Regions from separate parts of the Klebsiella sp. SYXHC3 genome, predicted to be linked through region 2. Evidence: predicted binding sites of a transcription regulator. Region 2 holds the regulator's gene; the other holds the start of a gene.
The links. The regulator Fur, encoded in region 2, represses iron uptake genes when iron is present. The targets are predictions, from matches to a motif close to ATAATAATGAGAACNACTATCAA.
Positions count from the first base shown of each region.

Region 1: AC2CGP_RS17385 (TonB-dependent receptor domain-containing protein) is a predicted target of Fur. The motif match lies at 1,955-1,977, and genes of this name have one in related genera.

Region 1 covers NZ_JBXUNG010000007.1:67,648-76,351, reverse strand. The annotation lists gene AC2CGP_RS17395 (thiamine pyrophosphate-requiring protein) at 1-1,581, shown strand, start outside; gene AC2CGP_RS17390 (Rdx family protein) at 1,597-1,890, opposite strand; gene AC2CGP_RS17385 (TonB-dependent receptor domain-containing protein) at 2,090-4,441, shown strand; gene AC2CGP_RS17380 (hemin-degrading factor) at 4,515-5,546, shown strand; gene AC2CGP_RS17375 (heme/hemin ABC transporter substrate-binding protein) at 5,543-6,361, shown strand; gene AC2CGP_RS17370 (FecCD family ABC transporter permease) at 6,361-7,356, shown strand; gene AC2CGP_RS17365 (heme ABC transporter ATP-binding protein) at 7,349-8,128, shown strand; gene mutS (DNA mismatch repair protein MutS) at 8,309-8,704, shown strand, end outside.
Region 2 covers NZ_JBXUNG010000003.1:457,970-466,673, reverse strand. The annotation lists gene kdpD (two-component system sensor histidine kinase KdpD) at 1-672, shown strand, start outside; gene kdpE (two-component system response regulator KdpE) at 669-1,346, shown strand; gene pgm (phosphoglucomutase (alpha-D-glucose-1,6-bisphosphate-dependent)) at 1,401-3,041, opposite strand; gene seqA (replication initiation negative regulator SeqA) at 3,074-3,634, opposite strand; gene ybfF (esterase) at 3,864-4,637, shown strand; gene ybfE (LexA regulated protein) at 4,771-5,064, shown strand; gene fldA (flavodoxin FldA) at 5,214-5,744, shown strand; gene fur (ferric iron uptake transcriptional regulator) at 6,037-6,489, shown strand; gene tcuR (tricarballylate utilization LysR family transcriptional regulator TcuR) at 6,603-7,529, shown strand; gene tcuA (FAD-dependent tricarballylate dehydrogenase TcuA) at 7,626-8,704, shown strand, end outside.

The DNA.
Region 1 (8,704 bases), on a different contig from region 2:
GCCACGGGACAACAGGTACCGGAGCTGGTGATATGTCCCCACGAGAACGCCGCTATTGGCATGGCCCATGGCTATTATCTCGGGAGCGGGAAAGTGCAGGCCGTCATGGTTCACACTAACGTAGGCCTGGCCAATGCCGCCTGCGGCGTCATCAATCTGGCCAACAGCAATATTCCGGTACTGATTTTTGGCGGACGCACGCCGATTAGCGAGCATTCACACTTTGGTTGTCGCAACACGCCGATTGGCTACGGCCAGGAGATGCGCGATCAGGCGGCGCTCATTCGCGAGTCGGTGAAATGGGACTTTGAATTACGCATTGCCGATCAGATCGGCGAGCATGTTGACAGAGCATGGGCGATAGCCCGTTCATTGCCAAAGGGGCCGGTGTATTTGAGCCTGCCGCGCGAGCCGCTATGCGAAACGTTCACGATCGATGAACAAGCGCTTCATGCCGAACCAACCCAACAGCCGGTACGCTACGCGCCAACGCGAGCGGATATTGCCAGCGCCGCCGATGCGATAGCCAATGCCAGACAGCCGGTCATCTTCGCCCAGCGCGGCGCAAGAACGTCTGGTGGCTTTGCGCGGCTCAATACCCTGGTTAAGGAGTGGGCCATTCCGGTGGTGGAATACTGGGGCACTGAAGTCACCCTCGGCAGCGACAATCCTATGCTGGCAGGCAGCGATCCCGAAGGCTGGCTTTCTGCCGCCGACGTCATCATCGTTATCGACTCGCAGGCCCCGTGGATCATCGAAGAAAGCCGCTGCAACGACAGCTGTAAGGTGATCCAGATCGGCCCCGATCCGCTTTTTTCCCGCTACCCCGTCCGCGGTTATCGCGCCGATATTAACCTGGCCGGAGAAACCGACGAGGTATTCGAACTTTTACAAGAGGCGCTCCAGCCGCTTGTGGCGGCGAAGCAACGGCAGGTGGCTGAACGTGAAAAGCATGTGCTTAACCTGATACAACACGCGAAGAACCAACGTGAAGCCCTCCTCCACGCCGGCCAAAAAGGAGCGATTGGCAAACCCTGGCTGAGTTACTGTTTGGGCCAGCTTGCCAATCAACATCAGGGGAAGATCGTCTCTGAACTGACAACAATGCCGCAGTTTGCCGGCCTGACTCAGGCGGACAGTTATTATCAGGAAGCGCTGGCGGGCGGTCTGGGTGAAGCGTTGCCCATCGCCTTAGGGCTGCAGCTCGCCCGGCGAGGTGAGCTTATCATCGCCGCCGTGGGCGACGGCTCCTATCTCTTTGCCAATCCGGCGGTGTGTCATCACATCGCGGAAGTGATGAAGCTCCCCGTGTTGGTGGTGGTCGGCAACAATGGCGGCTGGGGAGCGGTGGCGGGCGGCACCCGGGCGCTCTATCCCGACGGCTATGCCGCTAAAATGGACGCGATCCCGGCCACCGCGTTCTCGTCGTCGCCAGATTTCGCCGCGCTCGCCGCCTCCAGCCGCGCGGCTGCGCTGACGGTTTCGCTGGCGGAAGATCTCCCCGGGGTACTGGAAGAGGCGGTCGCTATTATTCGCACTCGCCGACAAAGCGTACTGGTCAACGTTGAGCTAGGACGTTAATCGCAACCAGCCGTTTTAGATCTGCTTCCCGGCATTATCCACGTGCCCCAGCGCTTTTTCCGGGAAGCAGACGTCCCTCACCCGCCGTTTCAGCTCGGCAGCGTCCGGGAAACCGCCGTCCCGTTTACGCTCCCAGATGAGCGCCTCATCGACGCTCACCGTAAAAATGCCGCCGGTACCGGGCACCAGCGTGACCGAAGCGATATCGGTACTAAAGGTATGCAGCAGCTCCTGGGCCATCCAGCTGGCGCGCAGCATCCAGTTGCATTGGGAACAGTAGTGAATGGTAATCATCGCTTTATGGCTCATGTTGGCTTGCTCCCGTCCGCACGAATGTAAACAAAATTCAGAATAGATGATTATTTTGTTGCAAACGATAATACCTATCATTACCATTCGCAATTACTAAATCAGGAATACCACTGTCCGCCAGGGAAAACACGGACCAACCTGCACTCTGGAAGTAACGCGTGAGCCGATACTAATAATTATCAAGGCGTGGCTACAAATGTACAAATCGACTCAATCAGCAGCATGGTGTAAGAAAAGCCTGCTGGCGACTTCTCTGCTCGCAGCAATCGCGCAGAATGCCGCTATCGCGGCCGTGACCCAGGATAACACGACGGATAGCGCGGAACAGATGGTGGTGACCGCCCCGGCCCCACAGCTGAAAGCCGGCAGCGAGCACTCGGTGAGCGCGCAGGAACTGCAGGACAAAGGCGCCAACGACTTCGGCTCAATCATGCGTTATGAACCCCTCATCAGCGCCACCGGCGCCAGCGGCGGTTCCGGCAACGGTAAAAGCGGTTTCGATCGCGGCGGCTATACCGGCTACAACATCCGCGGCCTCGAAAGCAACCGCGTCGGCATCGATGTTGACGGCATTGCCCAGCCAAACGCCACCGGCCGCGGCTACGTTGGCCGTTCCGGCCTCAACACCTTTGGCATTGGCCGCGATTATATCGACCCCTATATGTACGGCAGCGTGGATATTCAGTCGGGCGCCACCTCAACCGAGACCGCTAACAGCTCAATCGGCGGCAACGTCTCCTTCCGCCCGAAATCGGCGGATGACTATCTGCGCCCGGGCAAAACCAGCGCCTTTGGCTATCAGAGCGGCTACGACTCTTCCGACCGCAGCTGGCATAACGGCGTCACCGTCGCCGGCGGCGATGAAACGCTGCGCGGCATTTTCGTCTACAGCCGCCGCGATGGCCAGGAAACCGAGAACAACAGCGGCAGCGTCGACGCTTACCCGGCAAACTGGCACTCTGACGCGTTTATGGCCTCCGGCATCTGGCAGCCGAACGATGAACATAAGTTCACCAGCACCTTCGACTACTATCACAAGACCAACCACAGCCACTTCGATTCGTGGGACTCCAGCGGTAACAGCGTGATCGGCACCGCCAACCAAACCAACCAGACGCGGCGCTGGGGGCTGAGCCTGAAAGACGACTGGACGCCGATGAACGATTACATCGACAGCGTCTCGACCAAGGTGTATTACCAGCATACCGAGGCTCACGACTGGACCTGGATGCCGGATAGCGTCACCCGCAAAATGCAGACGGTCAATTCCGACTACGATACCGATACCTGGGGCCTGCAGACCGCGCTCGCGAAAAGCATCGGCCGCCACGACCTGAGCGCCGGTTTTAACGCCAGCACGACCAAAACCCAGCGGCCATTTAGCCAATCGCCGATCCCTAGCGTCTACAGCGAAATTATGCAGCCGGAAGCGGACAGCCGTAGCTACACCATCGGCGGTTACGTGCAGGATCAGATCAACTTCGATCTCGATAGCCACAACTTCGCGATTATTCCCGGCGTACGCGTGACGCATCAGTCCACTAAACCGGAAGATCTGTCCGATCTTAGCGCTAACAGCAGCGTGCTCACCGAATCGTCGGTGGCGAATCTGTATGGTAAAAACAGCGACACCCAGGTGCTGCCGTCACTGACGTTCCAGTACGACATTACGCCGCGGCTGATGACCTATCTGCAGTACCAGCGCGGCGCGCAGTTCCCGAATGCCAGCCAGCTGTATGGTTCGTGGAACCTGGGCTCCAGCTATGCCGGCAGCCAGCAGTACGCGCTAATCGGTAACAACGATCTGAAAACCGAGACCAGCGACAATATTGAATGGGGTATCAAGGGCGAAGTCACCGAAGGCATCACCGTGCGTACCGCGCTGTTCTACAACAGCTATAAGAACTTTATCGCCTATACGCGTTATTCGCGCGCCAACAATCCGGGTAAATTCACTAACGTCCCGTCGAATATTTACACCATTTATCAAGCGGAAAACCGCGATAAGGCCTATATCTACGGCGGCGAGATCAGCACTAAATTTAACTTCGGCACCTGGTTTGAGCAGGTGGATGGCCTGAGCGCCACCCTCGCCTGGGGCTATAGCGAAGGGAAATCGAAATCCAGCTACTACGGCGATAAATACGTCGACCTCGACAGCGTCGCGCCGATGAAAGCGATCGTCGGCGTGGCGTGGGACGATCCGGCTAAGCGCTACGGTACGGCGCTGACCGCCACCTTTGTTAAGGGCAAACAGGCCACTGCCACCAGCCGCGAGAGCTACAACAACACCGGCTCCGCCATCGCCGATTCCAGCACCGAATATATGCGCGTGCCGGGCTACGGCATGCTGGACTGGACCGCTTACTGGCAGGTGGCGAAGAACGTTCGTCTCAACGGCGGGGTTTACAACATTACCGACCGTAAATACTGGGACTACCTGAGCAGCCGTAACATCGAGACCAGTACCAATCAGGATGCCAACGATAAAGCGCTGGCTGTGATGCCCGGAAGGACCTGGCAACTGGGCGTGAATATCGATTTCTGATCGCCCGAATAATAACAAACCTGCCCCCCGGCCCGCGGGCCGGGGAAATTCATCGTAGAGAAGGATGTGAATTATGCAAAACGCACACGACGATCTGTGGCAGCGCTACCAGGCCACCAAAGCCCGTTCCACCGCCAAATATGCCCGCGACATCGCCGCAGAGATGGGAATTAGCGAAGCCGAATTAACCGCCGCGCGCGTCGGTCACGATGCCGTGCGTCTGCACGACGACGTACGGGCGATTATCGCCGCCCTGGAGAGCGTCGGCGAAACCAAATGCATCTGCCGCAACGAATACGCGGTGCACGAGCAGGTCGGCGAATTTACCCATCAGCACCTGAGCGGCCACGCCGGGCTGGTGCTCAACCCGCGGGCGCTCGACCTGCGCCTGTTCCTCAGCCAGTGGTCGAGCGTGTTCCACCTCAACGATAACGGCCGCCAGAGCATTCAGTTCTTCGACCCGCACGGCGACGCGCTGCTAAAGGTTTACGCCACCGGGAAAACCGATATGGCGGCATGGCAAACGCTGGTAGCCAAATTCAGCGAGACAGCGCCCGGCGCGCTGACGATTCGCCCGGCCGACCGCGTAAAGTACGCCGACTCCGCCGACGCCGCGGCGCTGGAAAAGGAGTGGCGCGCGATGACCGATGTGCACCAGTTCTTCGGCCTGCTGCGTAAACACAATCTTTCCCGTCAGCAGGCCTTCCGCCTGGTGAGCGACGATCTAGCCTGCCGCATCGACAATAATGCGCTGCCGGGACTGCTGGAAACGGTGCGCCAGGACGGCAATGAAATCATGATCTTCGTCGGCAACCGCGGCTGCGTGCAGATCTTCACCGGCGCGCTGGAAAAGCTGGCGCCGATGCGCGGCTGGATCAACATCTTCAACAGCGCCTTTACCCTGCATCTGCGTGAAGACAGCGTGGATGAAATCTGGGTCACCCGTAAACCGACCTCCGATGGCCACGTCACCAGCGTCGAACTGTTTGCCAAAGACGGTACGCAAATCGCCCAGCTGTACGGCCAGCGCAGCGAAGGCCACCCGGAGCAACAACAGTGGCGCGCGCAGGTGGCGCGTCTGTGCGCGGAAGGGCAGCCGGCATGAAACGTTGGTTAATACTGCTTGCCGCACTGCCGCTGTTCGCCAGCGCGGCCGCCGAACGAGTAATTTCCCTCGGCGGCGACGTTACCGAAATTGTCTACGCGCTGAACGCCGGGCAGCAGCTGGTGGCGAAAGACAGCACCAGCACCTGGCCTGCCGCCGCGCATAAGCTGCCGGATGTCGGCTATCTACGGCAGTTAAACGCCGAGGGGATCCTCTCCTTACGCCCGCAGCTGGTGCTGGCCAGCGCGCAGGCGCAGCCGTCGCTGGTGCTGCAGAAAGTGCAGGACAGCAAGGTGACGGTCGTCAACGTGCCGGGCGGCGATAACCTTGCCGCCATCGATAACAAAATCGCCGTTATTGCCAAAGCATTAGGTAAAACTCCGGCAGGCGACGTGCTGCGCCAGCAGGTCAAGCAGCGGATAGCCGCCATTCCCTCACGGCCTATCGCCAAACGGGTGCTGTTTATCCTCAGCCACGGCGGGATGAATACCATGGTGGCCGGACAGCACACCGCCGCCGATGGCGCGATCCGCGCCGCCGGGCTGCAAAACGCAATGCAGGGCTTTGACCATTATCGCGCGATGTCGCAGGAAGGCGTGGCCGCAAGCCAGGCGGATCTGGTGGTGATTTCCGCCGATGGTCTCAAGGGGATGGGCGGCGAAAGCGGGTTATGGAAATTGCCCGGTCTGGCGCAAACACCCGCTGGCCGCCATAAACAACTACTGGCGATCGACGATATGGCCCTGCTTGGCTTCGGCCCGCGTACGCCGCAGGCGATCCTCGAACTGCGGAAAAAAGCGGAGCAGTTGCCCTGATGCGCCCTGCCCTCGTTCGCCATTTGCTGTTGATGACGCTGCTGCTGGTCGCCTTGACCCTTTACGCCACCACCCTCGGCGCAATGCGATTGCCATTGGTCAACCTGCTGCCCTCCGGCGATGAAATCCTGCGCCATATCTGGCTGACGATCCGTCTGCCGCGGGTGCTGCTGGCGCTGCTGGTCGGCGCCGCGCTGGCCCTGTCCGGCTGCGTGATGCAGGGGCTGTTTCGCAACCCGCTCGCCGACCCGGGGCTGCTGGGCATCAGCAGCGGCGCGGCGCTGGCGGTGGCCTGCTGGCTGGTGTTGCCGCTCAGCGTGCCGGCGCTGTTAGCTCTGTATATGCCGATGCTGGCGGCGTTTATCGGCAGCCTGGCGGTGATGGTGGCGATTTTTATCCTCAGCCGCGCAGGCGACGGTTCGCTGTCGCGGCTGCTGCTGGTGGGGATCGCCATCAACGCCTTATGCGGCGCGCTGGTTGGCGTGCTGGCCTGGCTAAGCAACGATGCTCAGCTACGCCAGCTGTCGCTGTGGGGAATGGGTAGCCTGGGTCAGGCCGAATGGCCGACGCTGCTGGTGGCGGCCAGCCTGATTATTCCGGCGTCAATAGCGGTGTGGCGGATGGCAACACGTCTTAACCTGCTGCAACTCGGCGATGAAGAGGCGCACTATCTCGGCGTTAACGTGCGGGCGATACAGCGGCTGCTGTTGTTATGTAGCGCGGTGCTGGTTGCCGCGGCGGTGGCGATAAGCGGCGTCATCGGCTTTATCGGCCTGGTGGTGCCGCATCTGATGCGAATGTGGCTGGGGGCGGACCACCGCGGGCTTATCCCTGGCTCACTGCTGTCGGGCGCGATTCTGCTGTTGATTGCCGATACCCTGGCGCGCACCGTCGCCGCGCCGGCGGAGATGCCGGTGGGGCTGCTAACCAGCCTGCTCGGCGCGCCGTGGTTCCTGTGGCTGATATTTCGTCGGGAGAAACCAATCCATGGATAACAACTATCGGGCGCAAGGGCTGTCGCTGCGGCTCGGCCAACGTCAGGTGATTGACCAGGTTTCGCTGACGCTTCGCGGCGGCGAGATGACCGCGCTGATCGGCCCGAACGGCGCGGGCAAATCCACCCTGCTGCGGCTGCTAACCGGCTTCCTTACCCCGGATAGCGGCGAACGCATGATGGACGGCAAAGCGCTGGAGCGTTGGTCGCCGCAGGCGCTATCGCGCCGCCGGGCGGTGATGTTGCAGCGCACTCCACTCCAGGCCGACTGGACGGTGGAAACGGTTATCGCCATGGGGCGCTCGCCATGGGAAGCGACCGCCAGTCCGCAGACTCTGCACGATATTATGGCGAAAACCGGCTGCGATCATTTGCGCGGCAGGCGCTATCCGTCGCTTTCCGGCGGCGAGCAGCAGCGGGTACAGCTGGCCCGCTGTCTCGCGCAGCTGTGGCAAAACGGCGCGCCGCAGGGATGGCTGTTTCTGGATGAACCCACCTCGGCGCTGGATCTCTATTACCAGCAGCATCTGTTACGCCTGCTCAAGCGGCTGACCGCTTCCGGCCAGCTACATGTCTGCGTGGTGCTGCACGATCTCAACCTCGCCGCCCTGTGGGCCGACCAGATTCTGCTGCTGCACCAGGGACAGGTGGTCGCGCAGGGCACGCCGCATCAGGTTATCCAGCAGGAAATCATTAGCCGCTGGTACGGCGCGGACGTGCGCCTCGGCCAGCATCCGGAAAAAGCGATTCCACAGGTTTATCTGGCGCCCTGAACGTCACGCGCGGCCAGCTTAGCGATGGCCGCGCGTTCGCGAATTGGAATCAGGATCGCTGCATCTACTTCGTCACTTTCCCTCAAATGCCTATCTCCGTTATCATGTCTTCCTCATGCGATAACGACGACAATAATAAAATCGCACTCTATTAAAAATCAGGGACCTGGATAACACCCTATGAGCACAATCGACAATTTAGACGCCCATACCCCAATGATGCAGCAGTATCTGAAGCTGAAGGCTCAGCATCCGGAGATCCTGCTGTTTTACCGGATGGGCGACTTTTACGAGCTGTTTTATGACGACGCCAAACGCGCCTCGCAGCTGCTCGATATCTCGCTGACCAAACGCGGCGCTTCCGCGGGCGAACCGATTCCCATGGCCGGCATTCCCCACCACGCGGTGGAAAACTATCTCGCAAAGTTGGTAAACCAGGGCGAGTCGGTCGCAATTTGCGAACAGATTGGCGATCCGGCCACCACCAAAGGGCCGGTTGAACGCAAAGTGGTACGCATCGTCACGCCGGGCACCATCAGCGATGAAGCGCTGCTGCAGGAGCGCCAGGACAACCTG
Region 2 (8,704 bases):
CACGATCTGCGGACGCCGCTGACGGTCCTGTTCGGCCAGGCGGAGATCCTGACCCTCGATCTGGCCAGCGAAGGTTCGAAGCACGCGCCGCAGGCCAACGAAATTCGCCAGCACGTGCTCAACACCACCCGGCTGGTGAATAATTTACTGGATATGGCGCGTATTCAGTCCGGCGGCTTTAATCTGCATAAAGAGTGGTTAACCCTCGAAGAGATAGTCGGTAGCGCCCTGCGTATGCTGGAGCCAGGGCTTGGCGGCCAGCACATCCAGCTGTCGCTGCCGGACCCGCTACTGCTGGTCCACGTAGACGGCCCGCTGTTTGAGCGGGTGCTGATCAACCTGCTGGAAAACGCGCATAAATACGCCGGCGCGCAGGCGCAGATTGGCATTCACGCCGAAGCGGATAGGCAGCAGTTGATCATTGAAGTCTGGGATAATGGTCCGGGGATCCCGGCAGGCCAGGAACAAGCTATCTTTGATAAGTTCGCGCGTGGTAATAAAGAATCGGCTATCCCCGGCGTCGGTCTGGGGCTGGCGATTTGCCAGGCCATTGTCGAGGTGCACGACGGTAGCATTACCGCCAGCAACCGTCCGGAGGGCGGAGCCTGTTTCCGTGTTACACTGCCGCGAGAATCGCCCCCAGAACTGGAAGAGTTAACCGAGGACATGTGATTAACGTTTTAATCATCGAAGACGAACACGCTATCCGCCGCTTTCTGCGCACCGCGCTGGAAGCCGACGGTATGCGCGTATTTGAAGCCGAAACCCTGCAGCGGGGGCTCATCGAAGCCGCCACCCGCAAACCGGATTTAGCGATCCTCGATCTCGGCCTGCCGGACGGGGACGGTAATGATTTTATCCGTGAAGTTCGCCAGTGGAGCCAGATGCCGATTATCGTGCTGTCGGCACGCAGCGAAGAGCATGACAAAATCGCCGCCCTTGACGCCGGCGCCGATGACTACCTGAGTAAACCGTTTGGCATAGGCGAACTGCAGGCGCGGCTGCGCGTCGCGCTGCGCCGTCACGGCAGCGCGCAGGCCGATGAGCCGGTGGTGCATTTTGCCGATATTAGCGTCGATATCCCCGCCCGCCGTATCATGCGCGGCAGTGAAGAAATTCATCTGACGCCCATCGAGTTTCGCCTGCTGGCGGCGCTACTGAACAATCCGGGCAAAGTGCTTACCCAGCGCCAGCTTCTGAATCAGGTATGGGGACCTAACGCCGTGGAGCACAGTCACTATTTGCGGATTTATATGGGGCACTTACGGCAAAAACTGGAGGCTGACCCGGCGCGGCCGCAGCATCTGCTGACCGAAACCGGTATTGGCTATCGCTTTATGCCTTGAAGGAAACAAATCAATGACCCCGGCGGTCGGTTAATGCCGCCGGGGTAAACAGGATCAGGCGTTTTTCAGCACTTCACTGACAATCTCTACCGCTTCTTTTTCAATCAGCTTGCGATGCTCTTCGCCAAGGAAGCTCTCGCAGTAGATTTTGTAGGCGTCTTCGGTGCCTGACGGACGGGCCGCGAACCAGCCGTTGTCGGTCATCACTTTCAGCCCGCCGATAGAAGCGCCGTTGCCCGGCGCCGCGGTCAGACGCGCGGTGATTGGATCGCCCGCCAGCGTGTCGGCGCTCACCATTTCCGGCGACAGCTTAGACAGCGCCGCTTTCTGCGCGGAAGTGGCCGATGCCTGCAGACGGTTGTAGCTCGGGGCGCCAAAGCGTTCCGCCAGCTCGTTGTAGTGCTCCTGCGGGTTCTTACCGGTCACCGCGGTGATTTCCGCCGCCAGCAGGCACATGATGATACCGTCTTTATCGGTGGACCACGGCGTGCCGTCGAAACGCAGGAATGATGCCCCTGCGCTCTCTTCGCCGCCGAAGCCGAAGCTGCCGTCGAACAGACCGTCAACAAACCACTTGAAGCCCACCGGCACTTCCACCAGCTTACGGCCCAGATCGTTAACCACGCGGTCAATCATCGCCGAGGAAACCAGCGTTTTACCAACCGCAACGTCTTTACCCCACTGCGGACGATGCTGGAACAGGTAGTTGATAGCCACCGCCAGATAGTGGTTCGGATTCATCAGGCCAGCCGGGGTCACGATACCGTGACGGTCGTAATCCGGATCGTTGGCGAAGGCCAGATCGAACTTATCGCGCAGCGCCAGCAGACCCGCCATCGCACACTCGGAGGAACAGTCCATGCGGATCGCGCCATCTTTATCCAGGTGCATAAAGCGGAACGTCTGATCGACCTGATCGTTAACGATGGTCAGATCCAGCTTGTAGTGCTCGCCGATGCGTTTCCAGTATTCGATACCCGAACCGCCCAGCGGGTCGACGCCCAGTTTCAGGCCCGCTTTCTGAATAGCCGCCATATCGACGATATCCGCCAGCCCTTCAATAAACGGCTGTACCAGGTCCTGCTCTTTCACGTGGCCGGAAGCCAGCGCGGCGTCGAGAGAAATACGCTTCACGCCCTGCAGACCGGCGGCCAGCAGTTCATTCGCGCGGTTCTCCACCACTTTTGTCACGTTGGTATCAGCCGGGCCGCCGTTTGGCGGGTTGTACTTAATACCGCCATCTTCCGGCGGGTTGTGCGACGGGGTGATAACGATACCATCCGCCAACGGGCCGCCTTTTTTGTTATGCACCAGAATCGCGTTGGAAACCGCCGGCGTCGGGGTGAAACCGTTGTTTTCCTGAACGATCACATCAACACCGTTCGCCGCCAGCACTTCCAGCACGGAAATGAAGGCCGGTTCGGATAAAGCGTGGGTATCCTTACCCACGTAGCACGGGCCGGTGATGCCGTTTTTCGCGCGGTTTTCCGCAATCGCCTGCGCAATCGCCAGAATATGCTGCTCATTGAAATTGTGGCGCCCTGCGCTACCGCGATGGCCGGAGGTGCCGAACTTAACCGCATGCTCCGCATTGCCCGCTTCCGGCTTCAGCACATAGTACTGAGCGGTCAGCTGGGCGACGTTAATCAAATCACTCTGTTGTGCCGGCTGACCCGCACGTTTATCGATTGCCATTGCCTGATCCTTCTGGTGCAAAGTTTAATTAACTAGATCGTGCCGCATACCTTTTCAATCAGCTCCGCAGGGAACTGCATTGATTGCATGATGTGTTCGATCATGCTGCATTTACGGCCGGTATTAGTATTGGTGATAACCCACCACGGCGTACCAGGAACCTGTTTCGGTTTGGTCTGATTACCGCTTTTCAGCAGCGTCCGTGAGTCTTCGGCGAAGTATACGCGGGTGCGTCCGTGCAGAGACTCAGTGGCTTCTGAAAATGCCTTGCTGTCTAACGAGTAAAGCGTAGTCAATACCAGCATGAAGCGGTTAACCGCGCGCTTTTGTTCAGCGTATTCGTCAGATAACAGCAGCTCGCGCATGGCGCGGACTTTATCTTTAACCGGGTTGGCCGGCTTCGCTTCGACGACTGGCGCCGCCGCAGGAGCAGCCGCCGGCGCGGCTTTCGCCGCTGGCGCGCCAGATGCAGGCTGAGAAACGGCGGAAAATTTCAGCATGCGCCGTAAAATGTCGGATGCGCTCTCGCCGATATGCAGAGTGTGGCTGGCAATATAGCGGTAGAGCTCATCATCAACTTCGATTGTTTTCATCTTAATCCAGTGCGATTTCTTTGTTTCTGAATACAAGTCGTCGGGATTAACTATCCTTTGTCTTTCACACTACTGCGCAAAAGGCATCAGATAGAGGACAAATCCCAACCGCGAATAGCGTCAAACCAGGATGGCGTTAAAACTCAGAATGCTTCCGGGTCTTGCAGCCTAATGGCAGAATGTCCAACATAATACCCTAACCCGACGGAGCGAAAAAAAGAACTTTGCCATGAAATTAAATAGCCGAGCGCAATCTGCACAAAACCCGCACAATAAATCCCCAATCGTCCTGGTACACGGCCTGTTCGGCAGCCTGGACAACCTTGGGATCCTCGCCCGCGATCTGGTCGCCGACTACGATATATTGCAGGTCGATATGCGCAACCACGGCTTATCGCCGCGTTCACCGGAGATGACCTACCGCGCGATGGCGCAGGACCTGCTCGATACCCTCGACGATCATCAGATCGAGAAAGCGACCTTTATCGGCCATTCGATGGGCGGCAAAGCGGTGATGGCGCTGACCGCGCTGGCGCCGGATCGCATCGCCGGGCTGGTGGCGATTGATATCGCGCCGGTGGCTTATCACGTCCGCCGTCATGATGAGATCTTCGCGGCGATTAACGCCGTCAGCGAATCCGCCGCCAGCACCCGCCAGCAGGCGGCGCAGGTAATGCGCGAGTATATAAATGAAGAAGGCGTCATTCAGTTTCTGCTGAAATCCTTTGTCGACGGCGCGTGGCGCTTCAACGTGCCGGCGCTGTGGGATCAATACCCGCATATTGTCGGCTGGGAAACCGTGCCCGCCTGGCCGCACCCGGCGCAATTTATTCCCGGCGGCAACTCCCCTTATGTCACCGATGAATACCGCGACGCGCTGCTGGCGCAGTTCCCGCAAGCCCGCGCCCACGTCATTGCCGGCGCCGGACACTGGGTGCATGCGGAAAAACCCGAGGCGGTTTTACGCGCAATTCGCCGTTATCTGAGCACAATTGAAGCCTGAGTGGCTAAAAAACGCCCGACCGCGCGGCAGAATGCCCGCGGTCGTTGGCGCAGCGGTTCGCCTGATGTATTATGGCGCGCTATCTGCGCCGGCTATAGCCCGGCAGCTTGTTTCCCCGAAGTCACTCTGAATCATGGCAAAAGAACAAACGGACCGAACGACATTAGATTTGTTCGCAAATGAGCGTCGCCCGGGTAGACCGAAAACCAATCCGCTTTCGCGCGATGAACAACTGCGCATCAACAAACGCAATCAGCTCAAACGCGATAAGGTTCGCGGCTTGAAGCGCGTTGAGTTGAAGCTCAACGCCGATGCGGTCGACGCGCTTAATGAGCTGGCGGAAGCCCGCAACATGAGCCGCAGCGATCTTATCGAAGAGATGCTGATGCACCAACTGGCCTGCCTGCGTAACCAGGGCGAAGTCTGAAAAACGCAAAAAAATCGCTTTCATGTAGCAGAGTGTGCACCAGGACGTTATTGCTGTTTCCGCGCCCTTCCCTGTTCTGCTATGATTGCCGTTAACTGTAGGCATAATGCCACTACCACATCATTAAGTTTCAAGAGGTTATTTTACTCATGGCAATCATCGGCATCTTTTTTGGCAGCGACACCGGCAACACCGAAAATATTGCAAAAATGATCCAAAAGCAGCTCGGTAAAGACGTTGCTGAAGTTCACGACATTGCCAAGAGCAGCAAAGAAGATCTGGAAAGCCACGATATTCTGCTGCTCGGCATCCCAACCTGGTACTACGGCGAAGCGCAGTGCGACTGGGACGACTTCTTCCCGACGCTGGAAGAGATCGACTTCAACGGTAAGCTGGTAGCCGTCTTTGGCTGCGGCGACCAGGAAGATTACGCAGAATACTTCTGCGATGCGCTGGGCACCATTCGTGACATCATTGAACCGCGCGGCGCAACCATCGTTGGCCACTGGCCGACCGCGGGCTACCACTTCGAAGCGTCTAAAGGCCTGGCGGACGACGATCACTTCGTCGGTCTGGCGATTGATGAAGACCGTCAGCCGGAACTGACCAACGAGCGCGTTGAGAAGTGGGTGAAGCAGATTTCCGAAGAGCTGCATCTGGAAGAAATCAAAAACGCCTAAGAATCAAACAGCGCAGCTATTAAGCTGCGCTGAATTAATAGATAAAAGCAATCAAACTAATAGCTACAAGTTTTTAACTTTTCATCACATATCTGTACAATGTCCTCTGATTCCACGAGGTCACGTGACACAGTTTGTAGCTGGTAATTCGTTTTTGACAGCTTACAAGGCGCGATGGTTGCAGTTTTCATTTCAGAGTAGCAGCTCTATAATGAGACGCATTACATCGGGTGATTCTCTGTATTGCTTCCCTTTAAAGGAAGCCGATCTTTAGCAACAGGACAGATTCCGCATGACTGACAACAATATCGCATTAAAGAAGGCTGGCCTGAAAGTCACACTTCCCCGACTGAAAATTCTGGAAGTGTTGCAGGAACCGGATAACCATCACGTCAGTGCGGAAGATTTATACAAACGCCTGATCGATATGGGTGAAGAGATTGGTCTGGCTACCGTTTACCGCGTGCTGAACCAGTTCGACGATGCAGGCATCGTGACTCGCCACAACTTCGAAGGCGGTAAATCCGTATTCGAGCTGACTCAGCAACACCACCACGATCACCTGATTTGCCTCGATTGCGGCAAAGTGATCGAGTTCAGCGATGATTCTATCGAATCCCGCCAACGTGAAATTGCTGCGCAACACGGCATCCGCTTAACCAACCACAGCCTGTACCTCTACGGCCACTGTGCGGAAGGCGACTGCCGCGAAGATGAACATGCCCACGATGCGGTGAATAAATAATTTCCCGTCTCGTATGTAATGAAAAGCCAACCTGAAGGTTGGCTTTTTTTATGGGCGAAATCCGCCTGAATGCGTATTCTGTCAGAGCCTAACGCCTTGTACGGAGAGTCACTATGGAGCTGCGCCAGCTACGCTATTTTGTCCGCATCGTGGAAACAGGCAGTATGGGCCGCGCCGCGCTCGATCTGAATATTGGCGTTTCTGCGCTCAGCCAGCAAATGGCGCGTCTGGAAAATGAACTCGCTATCCGCCTGCTGCAACGGACTTCGCGCGGCGTAATGCCCACCAGCGCCGGCCTCGCCTTTTACTCGCAGGCGCAACTGGCGCTGCGCCATGCTGACGATGCCATTCTCGCCGCGCGTGAAGCACGCCTTTCCGGTCACGTCAGCGTCGGTATGGCGCCGAGCACCGCTTCTGTGCTGGGCGTACCTTTTATCAACGCCATGCGCGAAAGCTACGCCGACGTCCGCCTGCACCTGGTGGAAAGCCTCTCCGGCAATCTGGAACGGATGATCAACACCCGCCAGCTCGATTTAGCCATCGTTTTCCAGAAAGAGAAGATCCTGCGCTGGAGCGCCCGACCCATTCTTGAGGAACGTCTGTTCCTGATTGGCGCCCATGACGTGCTGGCGCCGCTGCCCGGCGATAGCATCTCTCCGGACCAGCTTGCCGCCATCCCGCTGATTATGCCAAGCCAGGGACATGGCCTGCGCGGCAGGCTGGACGCTATTTGCCAGGAGCACGCCATCAACGTTGACGTGGTGGCTGAAATCGATGGCCTGGCCCTGCTGATGCGCGCCGTCCGTGACGGGCTCGGCGCCACGCTGCAGCCGGGCGCGGCGATTTCTCATCTCGACAGCGAGGCGCTAAGAGTGATCGGCGTCGATAATCCGGTACTAAGCCGACCTAATTTTCTGGTCAGTCTCTCAGATGACGAACTCACCCCGGCAGGCCTTGCCGCGCGCGTGATACTGACCAAAGTCATGCGTCAGCTTGTAGAAACTGGCTGCTGGCCGGGCGCCAGCCTTTACACTTCCTAAACCCCTCTTTAGCTTTACGCCATAGCGCCTGTCGCTCCTGCGCCTTACATTTCCATTACAAATTTAACAATTAGTCAAAGCGTAATGGAGCCGATAATGGTGGATGTACTGGTGATTGGCGGCGGCAACGCCGCGTTATGCGCCGCCTTAACCGCCCGGGAAGCAGGCGCATCCGTACTGCTGCTGGAAGCCGCGCCGCGGGAATGGCGGGGCGGTAACTCTCAGCACACGCGTAACCTGCGTTGTATGCACGATGCGCCGCAGGATGTCTTAGTAGACAGCTACCCGGAAGAAGAATACTGGCAGGATCTGCTGCGCGTCACCGGGGGCAACACCAACGAAGCGCTGGCTCGCCTGGTGATCCGCACTTCGTCGCAATGTCGGGACTGGATGCGCCGTCATGGCGTTAACTTTCAACCGCCCTTATCCGGCGCCCTGCATGTCGCCCGCACCAACGCCTTTTTTATGGGCGGCGGTAAAGCCCTGGTCAATGCCTATTACCGCAGCGCCGAGCAGATGGGCGTGCAGATCCGCTATAACACGCCGGTGCAGGCGCTTGAATTACGTGATGGCGAATTCGTCGCCGCGCTGGCAGGCGCCGAGCGGATCGCCGCGAAAACCTGCGTGCTCGCCGCCGGCGGTTTTGAATCTAACCGCGAGTGGCTGCGCGAAGCCTGGGGGCAAAATGAGCGCGGCGAGTGGCCTGCCGACAACTTTCTCATCCGCGGCACCCGTTTTAACCAGGGGGTGCTGCTCAAATTTATGATCGACGCCGGAGCCGATATCATCGGCGATCCTTCACAGTCGCACTGCGTCGCCATTGACGCCCGGGCGCCACTCTATGACGGCGGCATCTGTACCCGCGTCGACTGCGTGTCGCTGGGGGTGGTGGTGAACCGCGATGCCGAGCGCTTTTATGATGAAGGGGAGGATTTCTGGCCCAAACGTTACGCCATCTGGGGCCGTCTGGTCGCCCACCAGCCGGGGCAAATCGGCTATTCGATCATCGACAGTAAAGCCGTTGGACAGTTTATGCCGCCCGTTTTTCCGGGCGCCCAGGCCAATACCATCGCGGAACTGGCCCGCCAATTGGGGCTGGATGGCGAACGTTTGTCGCAGACCATCGCCAGCTACAATGCCGCCTGTACGCCAGGCCAGTTCGACCATACCCGTCT